One region of the Streptomyces longisporus genome, then DNA from elsewhere that is predicted to be linked to it. Evidence: riboswitches for the same ligand, from Rfam matches in the RefSeq annotation. Region 1 holds a riboswitch; the other holds the start of a gene.
The links. A riboswitch is a leader RNA that binds a small molecule or an ion and turns the genes downstream of it on or off. The one in region 1 is predicted to bind glycine.

Region 1 (7,773 bases):
GCAGGGCGCCGACGCAGTACCGGAAGGCGGCGCTCGTCGCAGTACGGACCGAGGGCCGCCGACCGGTGCACGATCACGTCCCGTAGTCCTCCACATAAGTGGCGATCAGATCCAGCAGGGTGTCGGCCCGGTGCCGGTCCTCGTGCTGGGCACGCAGGGCCTCGTCGGCGGCCCGGAGACGGGCCAGGGCGACCGGTTCACCGTCCACCACGTCGTCCACCAGCGGCGGGGTGACCAGGCCCGGGCATTCGGTGAGGCTCCAGCCGACGACGGTGCCGTGCTGGACGAGGAGGGCCACGTCGGGGGCGATGCCGACGCAGGCATCCAGGGGCTTGTCGAGGACGTCGAGGTCGCGAAGGCAGGCCAGCACGGCGTCCCCGGGAGCGCGGCACAGCACCGTGCACATCTCCTGCCGGAAAGTCCCTGACCTCGTCCGCGCAGAGCCGTCTCCGGGACGTCAGCCCGCCGGTACACCCCACGTGCTGCGAAACAGCACCGAAAGACGCGAACGAGCTGGTCGGGGCCTGCTTCCTCAGCACTCGATGATGTTCACCGCGAGCCCGCCCCGTGCCGTCTCCTTGTACTTCACGCTCATGTCCGCGCCGGTGTCCTTCATCGTCTTGATGACCTTGTCCAGGGACACCTTGTGGGAGCCGTCGCCGCGCATCGCCATCTTCGCCGCCGTGACCGCCTTCACCGCGGCCATGCCGTTGCGCTCGATGCAGGGGATCTGGACCAGGCCGCCGACGGGGTCGCAGGTGAGGCCGAGGTTGTGTTCCATGCCGATCTCGGCTGCGTTCTCGACCTGTTCGGGGGAGCCGCCGAGCACCTCCGCGAGCGCGCCCGCCGCCATCGAGCAGGCGGAGCCGACCTCGCCCTGGCAGCCGACCTCGGCGCCGGAGATGGACGCGTTTTCCTTGAAGAGCATGCCGATGGCGCCCGCCGCGAGGAGGAAGCGGACGACTCCGTCCTCGTCGGCGCCCGGCACGAAGTTGATGTAGTAGTGCAGAACGGCCGGGATGATGCCCGCGGCGCCGTTCGTGGGGGCGGTGACCACGCGGCCGCCCGCCGCGTTCTCCTCGTTCACGGCCATCGCATAGAGCGTGATCCACTCCATGGCGTGCGCCAACGGGTCGCCCTCGGCGCGCAGTTGGCGGGCGGAGACGGCGGCCCGGCGACGCACCTTCAGACCGCCGGGCAGGATGCCCTCGCGGGACATGCCGCGGGACACGCACGCCTGCATCACCCGCCAGATGTCCAGGAGCCCCGAGCGGATCTCGTCCTCGGTGCGCCAGGCCCGCTCGTTCTCCAGCATCAGGGCGGAGATCGACAGACCCGTCTCCTTCGTCAGGCGCAACAGCTCGTCGCCCGTGCGGAAGGGGTACTTCAGCACGGTGTCGTCCAGCTTGATGCGGTCCTGGCCGACGGCGTCCTCGTCGACGACGAAGCCGCCGCCCACCGAGTAGTACGTCTTCGACAGCAGCTCCGTACCCGAGGCGTCGTACGCCCACAGGGTCATGCCGTTCGCGTGGTACGGGAGGGCCTTGCGGCGGTGGAGTTTCAGGTCGTCGTCGAAGGAGAACGGGATCTCGTGCTCGCCGAGGAGCCGGATCCGGCCGGACGACGTGATCTCCGCCACCCGCTCGTCCGCCGTCTCCACGTCCACCGTCCGCGGCGAGGCGCCCTCCAGGCCGAGCAGCACCGCCTTCGGGGTGCCGTGGCCGTGGCCGGTCGCGCCCAGGGAGCCGTACAGCTCGGATCGTACGGACGCGACGGAGCCCAGCAGCTCCTCGTTGCGCAGGCGGCGGGCGAACATGCGGGCCGCGCGCATCGGTCCCACCGTGTGGGAGCTCGACGGGCCTATGCCGATCGAGAACAGGTCGAAGACCGAGATGGCCACGGGAACTCCTCCGAAAAGGGCGGGGGCACACGTCGTCGGGTGCCCCCACCGGGGAACTACTTGTTCAGGCCGGGGTACAGCGGGTGCTTGTCGGCGAGCGCCTTGACCCGGGCCTTGAGCGCCTCGACGTCGTAGGACGGCTTGAGCGCCTCGGCGATGACGTCCGCGACCTCGGCGAAGTCCTCGGCGGTGAAGCCGCGGGTGGCCAGGGCCGGGGTGCCGATCCGCAGACCCGAGGTGACCATGGGCGGGCGCGGGTCGTTGGGGACGGCGTTGCGGTTGACCGTGATGCCGACCTCGTGCAGACGGTCCTCGGCCTGCTGCCCGTCCAGCTCGGAGTGGCGCAGGTCGACCAGGATCAGGTGCACGTCGGTGCCGCCGGACAGCACGTTCACCCCGGCCTCGCGGGCGTCGCCCGCGGTCAGCCGCTCGGCCAGGATGCGCGCACCCTCCACCGTACGCCGCTGGCGCTCCTTGAACTCCTCGCTCGCGGCGACCTTGAAGGAGACCGCCTTCGCCGCGATCACATGCTCCAGCGGACCGCCCTGGAAGCCGGGGAAGACGGACGAGTTGAGCTTCTTCGCGAAGTCCTTCCTCGCAAGGATGATCCCGCCGCGCGGGCCGCCCAGCGTCTTGTGGGTGGTGGAGGTGACCACGTCCGCGTGCTCGACCGGGTTGGGGTGCAGCCCGGCGGCCACCAGGCCGGCGAAGTGCGCCATGTCCACCCACAGGTAGGCGCCGACCTCGTCCGCGATCCGCCGGAACTCGGCGAAGTCCAGCTGCCTGGGGTAGGCCGACCAGCCCGCGATGATCACCTTGGGACGGTGCTCCTTGGCCAGCCGCTCCAGCTCGGCCATGTCGACCAGGCCGGAGTCGTCCACGTGGTAGGCGACCACGTTGAACTGCTTGCCGGAGAAGTTCAGCCGCATCCCGTGGGTGAGATGGCCGCCGTGCGCCAGGTCCAGGCCCAGGATGGTGTCGCCGGGCTGGGCCAGCGCGAACAGCGCGGCCTGGTTGGCGGAGGCACCCGAGTGCGGCTGCACGTTGGCGTACTCGGCGCCGAACAGCTCCTTGAGCCGGTCGATGGCGATCTGCTCGGCGACGTCCACGTGCTCGCAGCCGCCGTAGTAGCGCCGGCCCGGGTAGCCCTCGGCGTACTTGTTGGTCAGGACCGAGCCCTGGGCCTCCATCACCGCCAGCGGCGCGAAGTTCTCCGAGGCGATCATCTCGAGGGTGGACTGCTGGCGGTGCAGCTCGGCGTCGACCGCGGCGGCGATCTCCGGGTCGAGCTCATGCAGGGGCGTGTTCAGTACGGACATGCGTCTACGGCTCCTCAGCCGGCGTTCTGGGCGGTGTACTCGTCGGCGGAGAGCAGGTCGGCCGGCTCCTCGGTGACGCGGACCTTGAAGAGCCAACCGCCCTCGAAGGGGGCCGAGTTGACCAGGGACGGGTCGTTCACCACGTCCTCGTTGATCTCGGTGACCTCACCGGTGACGGGGGAGTACAGGTCGCTGACCGACTTGGTCGACTCCAGCTCGCCGCAGGTCTCGCCCGCGGTCACGGCGGAGCCCACCTCGGGAAGCTGGGCGTAGACGACATCGCCGAGCGCGTTGGCCGCGAACTCCGTGATGCCGACCGTCGAGACGCCGTCCTCGGCGGCCGACAGCCACTCGTGCTCCTTGCTGTAACGCAGCTGCTGGGGGTTGCTCATGGCCTGAATTCTCCTGTACGCGGTGGAGTGCTGATGAATGAGGGAGTCCGGAAAACGCATGTGAGCAGCGAAAATGTGCGCGGGGTCACGTCCGGGGACCAGCCCGCCTCGCCCAGTCTCGGTCAGTGTCTACTTCTGCCGCTTGTAGAAGGGCAGCGCCACGACCTCGTACGGCTCGTGACTGCCCCGGATGTCCACGCCGACACCCTCGGTGCCCGGCGCCGCATGCGCCGCGTCGACGTACGCCATCGCGATCGGCTTGCCCAGCGTGGGCGAGGGGGCCCCGGAGGTGACCTCGCCGATCACCTCGCCGCCCGCGACGACCGGGTACCCGGCGCGCGGGACCCGACGGCCCTCGGCGACCAGGCCGACGAGGACGCGCGGCGGGTTCTCCGCAGCCCTGGCGGCCGCCTCCTGGAGCGCCTCGCGCCCCACGAAGTCGCCCTCCTTCTCGAACTTCACCACCCGGCCGAGCCCGGCGTCGAACGGCGTGAGCGAGGTGGACAGTTCATGCCCGTACAGCGGCATGCCCGCCTCCAGACGCAGGGTGTCCCGGCAGGACAGCCCGCAGGGCGCCAGCCCGACGGGCGCTCCGGCGTCGGTCAGCGCCTGCCACAGCTTCTCGGCGTCAGCGGGGGCGACGAACAGCTCGAAGCCGTCCTCGCCGGTGTAGCCGGTGCGCGCGATGAGGGCGGGGACGCCGGCGACGGTGCCGGGCAGGCCGGCGTAGTACTTCAGGCCGTCGAGGTCGGCGTCGGTGAGAGACCCGAGGATGCCGGGGGACTCGGGGCCCTGCACGGCGATCAGCGCGTAGTCGTCCCGGTCGTCGCGCACCTCGGCGTCGAAGCCGGCCGAACGCTCCACCAGCGCGTCCAGCACCACCTGGGCGTTGGAGGCGTTGGCGACGACCAGGTATTCGGTCTCGCCGAGCCGGTAGACGATCAGGTCGTCGAGGATGCCGCCGTCGGCCCGGCAGATCATCGTGTAGCGGGCCCGGCCGACACCGACGGAGGCGATGTTGCCGACCAGGGCGAAGTTCAGGAGCTGTGCGGCCTGCGGGCCGGTGACGGTGATCTCGCCCATGTGGGAGAGATCGAAGAGCCCGGCCTTCGTCCGCACGGCGAGGTGCTCGTCGCGCTCGGAGCCGTAGCGCAGGGGCATGTCCCAGCCGGCGAAGTCGGTCATCGTCGCGCCGAGCGAGCGATGCAGGGCATCGAGCGCGGTGTGACGGGGTTCGGTGCTGCTCATCGGACGGTCGTCTCCCAGGCAGAGTGCATGACGGGCGAGGTCGTTCCTCCCCATCTGTCATCGGAACCTGAGAGGTTCGCCATGAAGTCATGGCTTGCACCTTGGGTGGGGCCACCGGATCCGGTGGCCCGCTTTTCAGATGTGCCTCGCCCGCGCGGTAACGGGGCCTGAGAGATTCAAGGGAGGGACTTGCTCCTTCGGCGCCCGGCAGACTCTGCTGCCGGGACTCTCCCGCGCGGATTCAAACGGCCTGTATGCAGTTGCGCGCACATCATTGCACGCGCCCCCTCCTCCTTGGCACCTCCTCTTCGCGCCTCCTCTTTGTGACGGGGCTGTGGCCGGAACCGAACACAACTGCGAGAAGCCGTGCATTACCTTCCCTTTACAAAGAGCGGGGAGAAGCTTTCCTGACCCCCAGGAAGGACGATCACGGTGAACAGGACCACGGTGTACGCCACGACCTCGGCCGTAGCGCTGCCCCATCAGCCCGCGGCCCCGGCCAAGGATGTCTGCGGTGCCTGCCCCGCACCCGTGGTCCGCGACCTGCGCGACCGCTCGGGGCACAGCCCGCACGCGCTGCTCTTCGGCCCCCGTGACCTGGTGGTGGTCACCGGCCTGCCGGGCAGCGGCAAGTCCACGCTGATGGAGCGCGCGGTCCGTGGCATCCGCATCGACTCCCAGGACGCCCGCGACCGCTGGGAGGCCCGCGCGCCCCGCTTCCTGCCCTATGCGCTCTACCGGCCCCTCGTCCGCCTCGCCCACTACGCCGCGCTGCGCCGCGCCCTGCGCAGCGGCGAAGGGGTCGTCGTGCACGACTGCGGTACGCAGGCCTGGGTGCGCGGCTGGCTGGCCCGCGAGGCCCGGCGCCGCGGCGGCACCCTGCATCTGCTGCTGCTCGACGTCACGCCCGGCACGGCCCTTCAGGGCCAGCGCGAGCGCGGCCGCGGCGTCTCGCGCTACGCCTTCCTGCGCCACCGCACGGCAGCGGCCCGGCTGATCCGCGCGGTCGAGCGGGGCGACCTGCCGGAGGGAGTCGGCTCGGCGGTGCTCCTGGACCGGGACGCCGCGGACGTCCTGCGCAGGATCGGTTTCACGGGGTGACGCACGGCCCAACCCCTTTGTCCCTCCCACCCGCTAGCCTTTCCAGCCACAGCAGTGGTTCTCAGCAGGCGGTCGGACACAGATGGACTTCGCAGCGGATCTTCCCGCGGACTTTCCCTTGCAGGCGCACCCCCATCCGCACGGCGGATGGCCCGGCAACGAGCTGGAGGAGGTGCTGTCGGCCTCCCTCGGCATCCCCTCGGCGGGCGGCCGGATCCTGGAGGTGCTCGGCCGCAGCTTCGTCTGGGTGCCGCTGCCGAACGGCGGCGACCTGAACAGCGGCCCCCTCGACCTGCCCACGCTGGAGATCGAGGGCCAGGCCTATGTGCCGGTCTTCAGCTCCGAGGAGCAGTTCCGGCAGGTGGTCGGCTCGCACATGTCGTACACGATCGCCCCGGCCGTCGAGTTCGCCCGCGGCCTGCCCCCGCAGGTCGGCCTCGCCGTGAACCCGGACGGCGTGGTCGGCATCCCGCTCCCGCCGCCCGCCGTCGCCGAACTCTGCCGCGTGGGCCGCACTCCGCTGGACGGCCCCGCCTCCGGCGGCCGGGTCAAGCTCTTCGAGCCGGACTGGCAGGACGACCCGGTCGACTTCCTCGCCGCGGCCTCCGCCGAGTTCGCCGGGACGGGCGTGGTCGTCACCGCCCGCCGCTGCCTCGCCGCCATCGAGACGGCGGACCCGGTGATGTTCGTGGGCGTCGAACTCTCCCAGCGGGAGGGGGACATCAGAGCCCTCCCCCTGGAGGCCCTGAGCCGGGCCATCACCAGAACCCCCACCCCGTGGCCCGTCAACCTGGTCCTCCTGGACGTGACGGACGACCCGGTGGCGACCTGGATGAGAGAAAACGTCCGGCCCTTCTATCAGCAGGGGTACTAGGAGCGCCCTTTTGAGGGGGGCGGGGCAGTATCGACATGCGGCTCCGCCGCGATGGGGGTCCCCCCGCTCGAGCGAAGCCGAGAGTGGGGGAGCGACCAGCCACAACGCACCCGCACTCGCCCACGACCAACAAGTCCCGAGCTACTGGGCGCTTAAGCTGATGGCATACGCGGGGCAACCATGAGAAGGGGCACACACGTGAGCGCCAGCGGCACCACGACCGGGACGGTCGAGAACATGCTGCGCCAGGTGACGCCAGGGCGCTACGACGCCTACGAGGCACTCCTCCGCGCACTCGCGACCCCCGGCTCCGGCCAGGTCTGGATGCTCCTGTGGCACGGCCAGGCGGGCTCCCCGGACGCCCAGTACGGAAACATGGAGGTCGACGGCTACGGCTACGCCCCGTGCGTCACCTCCGCCCAGGAACTCTCGGCCAGCGGCTGGAACAGATCGTACGAAGTGGTCGACGGGCTGGACGTCGCCCGGACCCTGTATCCCGACCACTTCGGCCTCTGGCTCAATCCGCACGCCCCGGGCGGTGGCGTGGGCATCCCCTGGCTCGACCTTCGCCGTATCGCCACCGGTCTGGAGCGCCAGGCGGCGGGCCCGCTGCGGATGTCGGAACCCGCGATCGAGATCCCGCAGTTCTACGCCCTGCTCGTGCAGAACGCCCACCGCACCCCGGCCGTCCGCTCGCTGCGCCGCGCCTGGGTGCAGCCGGCGCTCGGGGCGCCGTATCTCGCCATCGGCCTTGACGTGTACGACACCAGTCCGCCCGCGGTGGACTCGGTGCGGGCGATGATGCAGCAGTCCATCGGCGCCGTCCCGGACGGACTGCCGGTGTCGACGGTGGCGATGTCGGACGAGTACGACCCCGTCGCGCTGTGGATGCGCGCGAGCGCCCGCCCGTTCTACGACCGCGAGGCCCACGCGGCCGCT
Region 2 (7,773 bases), on a different contig from region 1:
CATGGCCAGCCGCAAGATCCGCTTCATCGCCAACGAGCCGGACCAGCGGGACAAGGCCGAGTACCGCGACAAGATCGAGCAGATCCAGAACGACAACGACATCCCCGGCGAGGACTTCGTCTTCGTGGAGGTCACGGTCGTCGACCCCTCCGAGTTCGAAGCGGGCCTGACGGTGCGCGGCGAGGTCCTGCACGACCGCTACCGGGTGCTGACCCTGGAGTCCTCCTCCATCCCGAACGCACTGGCCGCCCTGCTCCTGCACGTCCGCGACACCACCCAGTGCACCCCGCACATCTACTTCGAGTGGACCGAGGGCAGCCCCTTCGCCAACTTCCTGCGCTTCTTCCTCTTCGGCCAGGGCGAGGTCGCCCCGGTCACCCGAGAGGTCCTGCGCGAAGCAGAACCGGACCGCATCCGCAGGCCGCGGGTCCACACGGGCTGAGCCCCTGGCTCCGCCGCGGCACAGGCGCCCTGAAGGACGCCCGAGCAGCTCCTACGGCCGGGATCTCCGCACGACCGCGCCACGAAGGCGCCCTGAAGGGGCGCGGGGAGCTGCGCGACCAGCCACGACGGCGCGGCAGACGGTAAACAGAAGATCGGGGCACCCCGCGGCGGAGCCGCACACCGACGTCGATCTGCGGGGTGCCGTGCGTGATCACCGCGTCGGTGAAGTCGAGCGTCACCTCGCCCCCCGCCACGCGAAAGCGCCGCGTTGCTCGATGCGGTCGACGTCCTTGCCGGCGGCCTCCGCGGCCGATCCCGGCAGGTGCACCGTCAGAACGGCGAGTTCGCGCGTGCGGGCGGCCAAGGCCGCCGCCACCCGCACATCCAGCTCCTCCCGGTCAGCCGACCGTCCCCGGCCACGACACGCAGCACCCCCACGACCCGGTCCCGGCCCGCATGCCCCACGTCCACCAGGGCCCGTTCCCGGCCCTATCGTGACCGCATGCAGAGCTACACCATCGGCCAGGCCGCACGACTGCTCGGCGTGAGTCCGGACACCGCACGCCGCTGGGCCGACGCCGGCCGGGTGGCGACCCACCGCGACGAGGGTGGCCGACGCCTCATCGACGGCCGGGACCTGGCCGCCTTCTCCGTGGAACTCGCCAAGGCGGGCGGCGCCGAGGAGGAGACCTCCTACACCTCGGTCCGCAACGCCTTCCCCGGCATCGTCACCGCGATCAAGCTCGGCGACGTGGCGGCCCAGGTCGAGATCCAGGCCGGCCCGCACCGTCTGGTCTCACTGCTGACCCGCGAGGCCGTGGAGGAGCTCGGCCTCGAGGTCGGCATGGAGGCCACCGCGCGCGTGAAGTCGACCAATGTGCACATCGACCGCACCTGATCCTGGAACAACTCCCCTACGGCGAGCCCCGGCGCATGCGAACCCGCACCCGGGCGCCACGGTCCGGGCAACGGCCAAGGCGACGCAAACACGAGCGTACCCGGCATAACACCCCGCTGGGGCTACGGTGGGCCCGGGCACAAAGCCCCCAATCCCCCACCCCCTGCGAGGCGTTCCCCATGAGCCCCATGAGCCTGAGCATCCGCAACCAGCTCCCCGGCACGGTCACCGCCCTCACCCCCGGCGAGGTCATGGCCACCGTCAAGGTCCGCCTCACCGGCGGCCAGGAGATCACCGCCGCGATCACCCTCGAGTCCGCCGAGGAACTCGGCCTCGCCGCGGGCACCGCCGTACGCGCTCTGGTGAAGTCGACCGAGGTCTCCCTGGCCACCGCCCCGGTCGAGGGCCTGTCCATCCGCAACCAGCTGCCGGGCACGGTCACCGCGGTGGCCACCGGCGGTGCGATGGCATCCGTGAAGGTCGCCGTCGACGGCGGCGAACTGACCTCCGCGATCACCAAGGACGCCGTCACGGACCTCGCCCTGACCACCGGCACACCCGTCGTGGCCCTGATCAAGTCGACGGAGATCTCACTGGCGACGGCGTAACGGGAAAGGGCCCCGCCGAAGCGGGGCCCCCTCACGACCACTACGTCAGTCGTCGTACGCATCCAGCGGCGGGCACGAGCACACCAGGTTCCGGTCGCCGAAGGCCTGGTCGATCCGGCGCACCGGCGGCCAGTACTTGTCGGCGGCCGACACCCCGGCAGGGAAGACGGCCTCCTCACGCGAGTACGCGTGCTCCCACTCCCCACCGAGCGCGGCGGCGGTGTGCGGCGCACCCCGGAGCGGGTTGTCCTCGGCCGGCCACTCGCCCGCCCCGACCTTCTCGATCTCCGCACGGATGGCGATCATCGCCTCGCAGAACCGGTCCAGCTCGATCAGGTCCTCGGACTCGGTCGGCTCGATCATCAGCGTGCCGGCCACCGGGAACGACATCGTCGGCGCGTGGAAGCCGTAGTCGATGAGCCGCTTGGCGACGTCGTCGACGCTCACGCCGGTCGCCTTGGTCAGCGGCCGCAGATCGATGATGCACTCGTGCGCGACCAGCCCGCCCGGGCCGGTGTAGAGCACGGGGTAGTGCGGCTCCAGCCGCTTGGCGATGTAGTTGGCGCTCAGCACGGCCACCTGCGTGGCCCGCTTCAGCCCCTCGCCGCCCATGAGCCGGACGTACGCCCACGAGATCGGCAGGATGCCCGCGGAACCCCAGGGGGCCGCGGAGATCGGCCCGACACCCGTCGCCGGACCTGCGGCCGGCTGCATCGGGTGGTTCGGCAGATACGGCGCCAGGTGCGCCCGCACACCGACCGGCCCGACGCCCGGCCCGCCGCCGCCGTGCGGGATGCAGAAGGTCTTGTGCAGGTTGAGGTGCGAGACGTCACCGCCGAAGTGCCCCGGCTTGGCAAGCCCCACAAGGGCGTTGAGGTTGGCACCGTCGACGTACACCTGCCCGCCGGCCTCGTGCACCTGCGCGCAGATGTCGGCGACGTGCTCCTCGAAGACACCGTGCGTGGAGGGGTACGTGATCATCAGGACCGCCAGCTCGTCGCGGTACTGCTCGATCTTCGCCCGCAGGTCCTCGACGTCGATCTCGCCGTCCTCGGCGGTCTTCACGACGACGACCTTCATCCCGGCCATCACGGCGCTGGCGGCGTTCGTACCGTGCGCGGACGACGGAATCAGACACACGGTCCGCTGCTCGTCCCCGTTGGCCCGGTGATAGCCGCGTACCGCGAGCAGTCCGGCCAGCTCGCCCTGCGATCCGGCGTTGGGCTGCAGGGACACCTTGTCGTACCCGGTGACCTCGGCGAGCCGCTCCTCCAGCTCACGGATGAGCGTGAGATAGCCCTGCGCCTGCTCGGCCGGCGCGAAGGGGTGCAGCTGCCCGAACTCGGGCCAGGTGACCGGCTCCATCTCGGTGGTCGCGTTGAGCTTCATGGTGCAGGAGCCCAGCGGGATCATGCCCCGGTCGAGCGCGTAGTCACGGTCGGCAAGCCTGCGCAGGTAGCGCAGCATCGCGGTCTCGGAGCGGTGCTCCTGGAAGACCGGGTGGGTGAGGTAGTCGTCGGTGCGCAGCAGTCCTGCGGGCAGACGGTCCTCGGTCGCCGCGTCCAGCGCCTCGATGTCGCCCTCGAGCCCGAAAGCGGCCCACACGGCGCCGAGTTGGGCCCGCGCGGTGGTCTCGTCACAGGCGATCGACAGGTGGTCGGCGTCGACCAGGTGAAGGTTGACTCCGTTCTCCCGCGCGGCGGCCACCACCTCGGTGGCGCGGCCCGGCACCCGCACGGTGAGCGTGTCGAAGTAGGAGCCGTGCACGACCTCGACACCACCGGCCTGAAGCCCCGCGGCAAGGATCGTGGCGTACCGGTGGGTGCGCCGCGCGATCGCCTTGAGCCCCTCCGGCCCGTGGTAGACGGCGTACATCCCCGCCATGACGGCGAGCAGCACCTGGGCCGTGCAGATGTTGCTGGTGGCCTTCTCCCGCCGGATGTGCTGCTCACGCGTCTGCAGCGCGAGCCGGTAGGCCTTGTGCCCGTCCGCATCCACGGAGACGCCCACCAGCCGTCCGGGCAGGCTGCGCGCGAACTTCTCGTGCACCGCCATGTAGCCCGCGTGCGGCCCGCCGAAGCCCATCGGGACACCGAAGCGCTGCGTGGTACCGACCGCGATGTCCGCGCCGAGCTCCCCGGGCGACTTCAGCAGCGTCAGCGCCAGCAGATCGGCGGCGACGGTGACGAGCGCACCGAGTTCGTGCGCCTGGTCGATGACCGGCTTGAGATCGCGTACGGCACCGGAGGCGCCGGGGTACTGGACGAGCACGCCATTGATCTCACGCCCGGCGACCTCGGCGGGAATGCCGTCGCTGAGGTCGGCGACCACGATCTCCACACCGGTCGGCTCGGCACGCGTCTCGATCACGGCAATGGTCTGCGGCAGCACGTCCGCGTCGATCAGGAACAGGCCCTTCTTGTTCCTCCCCATGCGCCGGGACAGCGCCATCGCCTCGGCGGCGGCCGTCCCCTCGTCGAGCAGCGAGGCACCGGAGGTGGGCAGCCCGGTCAGGTCGGCGACCATGGTCTGGAAATTGAGCAGGGCCTCGAGCCGCCCCTGGGAGATCTCGGGCTGGTAGGGCGTGTAGGCCGTGTACCAGGCGGGATTCTCCATCACATTGCGCAGGATGACGGGAGGGGTGAAGGTCCCGTAGTACCCGAGCCCGATCATGGAGTCGAGCACCTGGTTCCGGTCGGCGAGCGACCGCAGCTCGGCCAGCACCTCCGCCTCGGTACGCGCACCCGGCAGCTCCAGGGCATCCGAGTTCTTGATCACATCGGGCACCGCGGCGGCGGTCAGCTCGTCCAGCGAGCCGTATCCGACGTGCGCGAGCATCTTGGCCCGCGCCTCATGATCAGGCCCTATATGGCGCTGCTCGAACGGGATTCCCTGTTCGAGCTCGGAGAGCGGAATGCGATGGGCGGTCATTGCGGAGGCCTCCTGGTCTGACACGACCTTCGAGGGGCACCACGGCACGGGTACCCGGACGGCCTCCCCCTCTGTCATCTCAACCTGAGAGCTTCACCGGAACCCCCGAGGGCGCCCGGCTTTCACCGTCGGTGAGAGCGGAAGCCATCGACACCCGCCCTGCTTTCCAGAGTGACCTCGTCCGCGCGGTACGTGGGCCTGAGAGATTCCGGGGAGGATTTGCTCCTTCGGCGCCTCCGATGATGTCTGGAGGACTCTCCCGCACGGGGTCAGCAGCCGCTGTCAGCCTACCAGCGAGCACACCATCCGATCCTTCGAGTGGCCGTCATCACCAATCTGCTCTTTTGTAGTGCTTACGGATGAGTTGCGACCAAGTGGAGGGCCCGTGCAGACCGACATCGATCCGCGCAACCTGATCGGCCGCAAGGCGTTCGACCGCAACGGCACCAAGCTCGGCACGATCGACGAGGTCTACCTCGACGACGCGACCGGCGTGCCGGAGTGGGCGGCCATACGCACCGGTCTGTTCTCCCGGGACGCCTTCGTCCCCCTGGAGCCCAGCGAACTGATCGAGGGCACCCTCCACGTCCCCTTCGACCGGTCCCTCATCAAGGACGCCCCCGACTTCGGCGTCGGCCGCCACCTCTCCCCCGAACAGGAGCTCCAGCTCTACCACCACTACGGCCTGGACATCCCCGCCCCTTCCCCCTTCCCGGACCACGACTTCGGCAAGCTCGCCGGCACGGAGGACGCGGACGCCTAGCCCACCCCTCCCGGCCCCCGCGCGGATCAGCACCCTCCCCGGTCAGGCGCCGACCCCGTGCACGGAGGCCCCGGGTCTCTGCGCCACCAACGGCAACGGGTCCGCCGGCTCCAGGTCCGGGTCATCCGTGCGAAACGTCCGCACGCGCCCCGGCTCCGAATCCGGCGTCTCGAACCGCACGGTCACCCGCCCGAGCCCGCTTCCCTGCACCCACCCGTGCCCGAACTCGACATGTCGCACATCGTGCCCGGCGGGCCACCGCCGCTCCACAGTCGCCTTCTGCTCCTCGGCGGGCTCCTCGTCCGCCTCGTCCGCCAAATGTTCCGCGCCGTCCCCCGCGGCCTGCGCGAACAGATCCTCCTGCGTGTAGTCGGCCAGCCCGCTCACCCCGACCCCCAGCAATCGCACACCCCCCGTCGTGTCCACCGAATCCAGCAGCCGGGCGGCGGCCTCGCGCACCACCCCCGGATCGTCCGTGGGCCCGCGCAACGTCTCGGAACGCGTCAGCGTCGAGAAGTCGTAGCGCCGTACCTTCAGCACGATGGTCCGCCCCGAAAGACCCGCACCTCGCAGCCGCCGAACACACCGGTCGGCCAGCCGCTGCACCTCCAGCCCCACCCTCACCCGGTCGTGGATGTCCACGTCGTACGTGTCCTCGACCGATACCGACTTGGCCTCCCGCTCGGCCACCACGGGCCGGTCGTCGTGCGCCAGCGCCATGGCGTACAACGCATGCCCATGGGCCTTGCCCAGCAGCCGGACGAGCTCGTCCTCACCGGCCTCGGCGATCTCGTCGACCGTGGTGATGCCGGCCCGCCGCAGATGGTCCCCCGTGGCCGGCCCCACGCCTGGCAGCATCCGCACCGACATCGGTCCGAGCTTGGCCCGCTCGGTCCCGGGCTCGACCAGCACCAGCCCGTTCGGCTTGGCCTCCTCGGAGGCGATCTTCGCGAGCATCTTGCAGGCGGCAAGGCCCACTGACCCGGTGAGCCCCGTGTCCGCCCGTATGTCAGCGCGCAGCTTCTCCCCCACCAGCCGCGCCGACGCCGCGTCCCAGGCCGCCTCCCCGGCCTCCAGGTCCACGAAGGCCTCATCCAGGCTCAGAGGCTCCACCAGCGGCGACAGCGAGTGCAGCAGCCCCATGACCTGCTCGCTGATCGACCGGTAGAACCCGAAGCGCGGCACCAGATACGCGGCGTTCGGTGCCAGCCGCCGCGCCTGTGCCATCGGCATCGCCGACCGCACCCCGAAGACCCGCGCCTCGTACGAAGCGGTGGCGACCACCCCGCGCGGCCCGAGCCCACCCACGATCACGGCCTTCCCGCGCAGACTCGGCTTGGATGCCTGCTCCGCCGAGGCGTAGAAGGCATCCATGTCGAGATGCAGGATCGTGGGCGCGTTTCTCACATCTCCGATGCTGCCCTACGCCACTGACAATGCCGCCCTACGACCGCCGAAGGGCTCGGCAGAAGCCGCAGAGAACGCGGTCAGACCGCCCGGTTCCGCCGTCGTGCCAGCTCGTCCGCCGGGTTGTGCCCGACCAGGGTCTCACCGGTGTCGATCCGCTCGCCGTGCAGCTGCGAGAGCGCACTGTCGACGTCCCGCCACACCACACCGACGGCGATGCCGAAGATGCCCTGGCCGCCCTGGAGCAGCGCATGGACCTCGTCGGGCGAGGTGCACTCGTAGACCGTGGCGCCGTCGCTCATCAGCGTCATGCGCTCCAGGTCCCGGAAGCCCCGCTCCCGCAGGTGCACCACCGCGGTACGGATGTTCTGCAGCGACACCCCGGTGTCCAGGAACCGCTTGACGATCTTCAGGACGACGACGTCCCGGAAGCTGTACAGCCGCTGCGTGCCCGAGCCGTAGGCGGGCCGCACGCTCGGCTCGACGAGCCCGGTACGGGCCCAGTAGTCCAGTTGCCGGTAGGTGATGCCGGCGGCCGCGCAGGCCGTCGGACCGCGATAGCCGATCTGCTCGGACGCCATGGACGCCGCCCCTCCGCTGCTCGGCACGGCCGCCGGTCGCTGCGGAGCGTGATCGGCCGCGCTGCCGGTATGGGGGTCCCCCCACCTCGAACGAAGTTGAGAGCTTGGGGGAGGGTACGGACCGCTCTCCCCGAGACTGCG

Region 2: linked by a shared signal. The riboswitch ahead of gcvP (aminomethyl-transferring glycine dehydrogenase) and the one ahead of gcvT (glycine cleavage system aminomethyltransferase GcvT) in region 1 are both predicted to bind glycine.

The regions. Positions count from the first base shown of each region.
Region 1 is NZ_BAAASG010000017.1:298,565-306,337, reverse strand. It holds gene ABD355_RS35165 (hypothetical protein) at 74-406, opposite strand; gene ABD355_RS35160 (L-serine ammonia-lyase) at 533-1,900, opposite strand; gene glyA (serine hydroxymethyltransferase) at 1,957-3,219, opposite strand; gene gcvH (glycine cleavage system protein GcvH) at 3,234-3,611, opposite strand; gene gcvT (glycine cleavage system aminomethyltransferase GcvT) at 3,741-4,859, opposite strand; glycine riboswitch at 4,904-5,004, opposite strand; glycine riboswitch at 5,005-5,103, opposite strand; gene ABD355_RS35140 (AAA family ATPase) at 5,292-5,960, shown strand; gene ABD355_RS35135 (enhanced serine sensitivity protein SseB) at 6,043-6,834, shown strand; gene ABD355_RS35130 (enhanced serine sensitivity protein SseB C-terminal domain-containing protein) at 7,033-7,773, shown strand, end outside.
Region 2 is NZ_BAAASG010000022.1:8,145-15,917, reverse strand. It holds gene ABD355_RS36365 (APC family permease) at 1-442, shown strand, start outside; gene ABD355_RS36360 (hypothetical protein) at 680-820, opposite strand; gene ABD355_RS36355 (TOBE domain-containing protein) at 947-1,342, shown strand; gene ABD355_RS36350 (TOBE domain-containing protein) at 1,531-1,950, shown strand; gene gcvP (aminomethyl-transferring glycine dehydrogenase) at 1,996-4,881, opposite strand; glycine riboswitch at 5,058-5,153, opposite strand; gene ABD355_RS36340 (PRC-barrel domain-containing protein) at 5,267-5,644, shown strand; gene ABD355_RS36335 (DNA polymerase IV) at 5,687-7,051, opposite strand; gene ABD355_RS36330 (MerR family transcriptional regulator) at 7,132-7,773, opposite strand, start outside.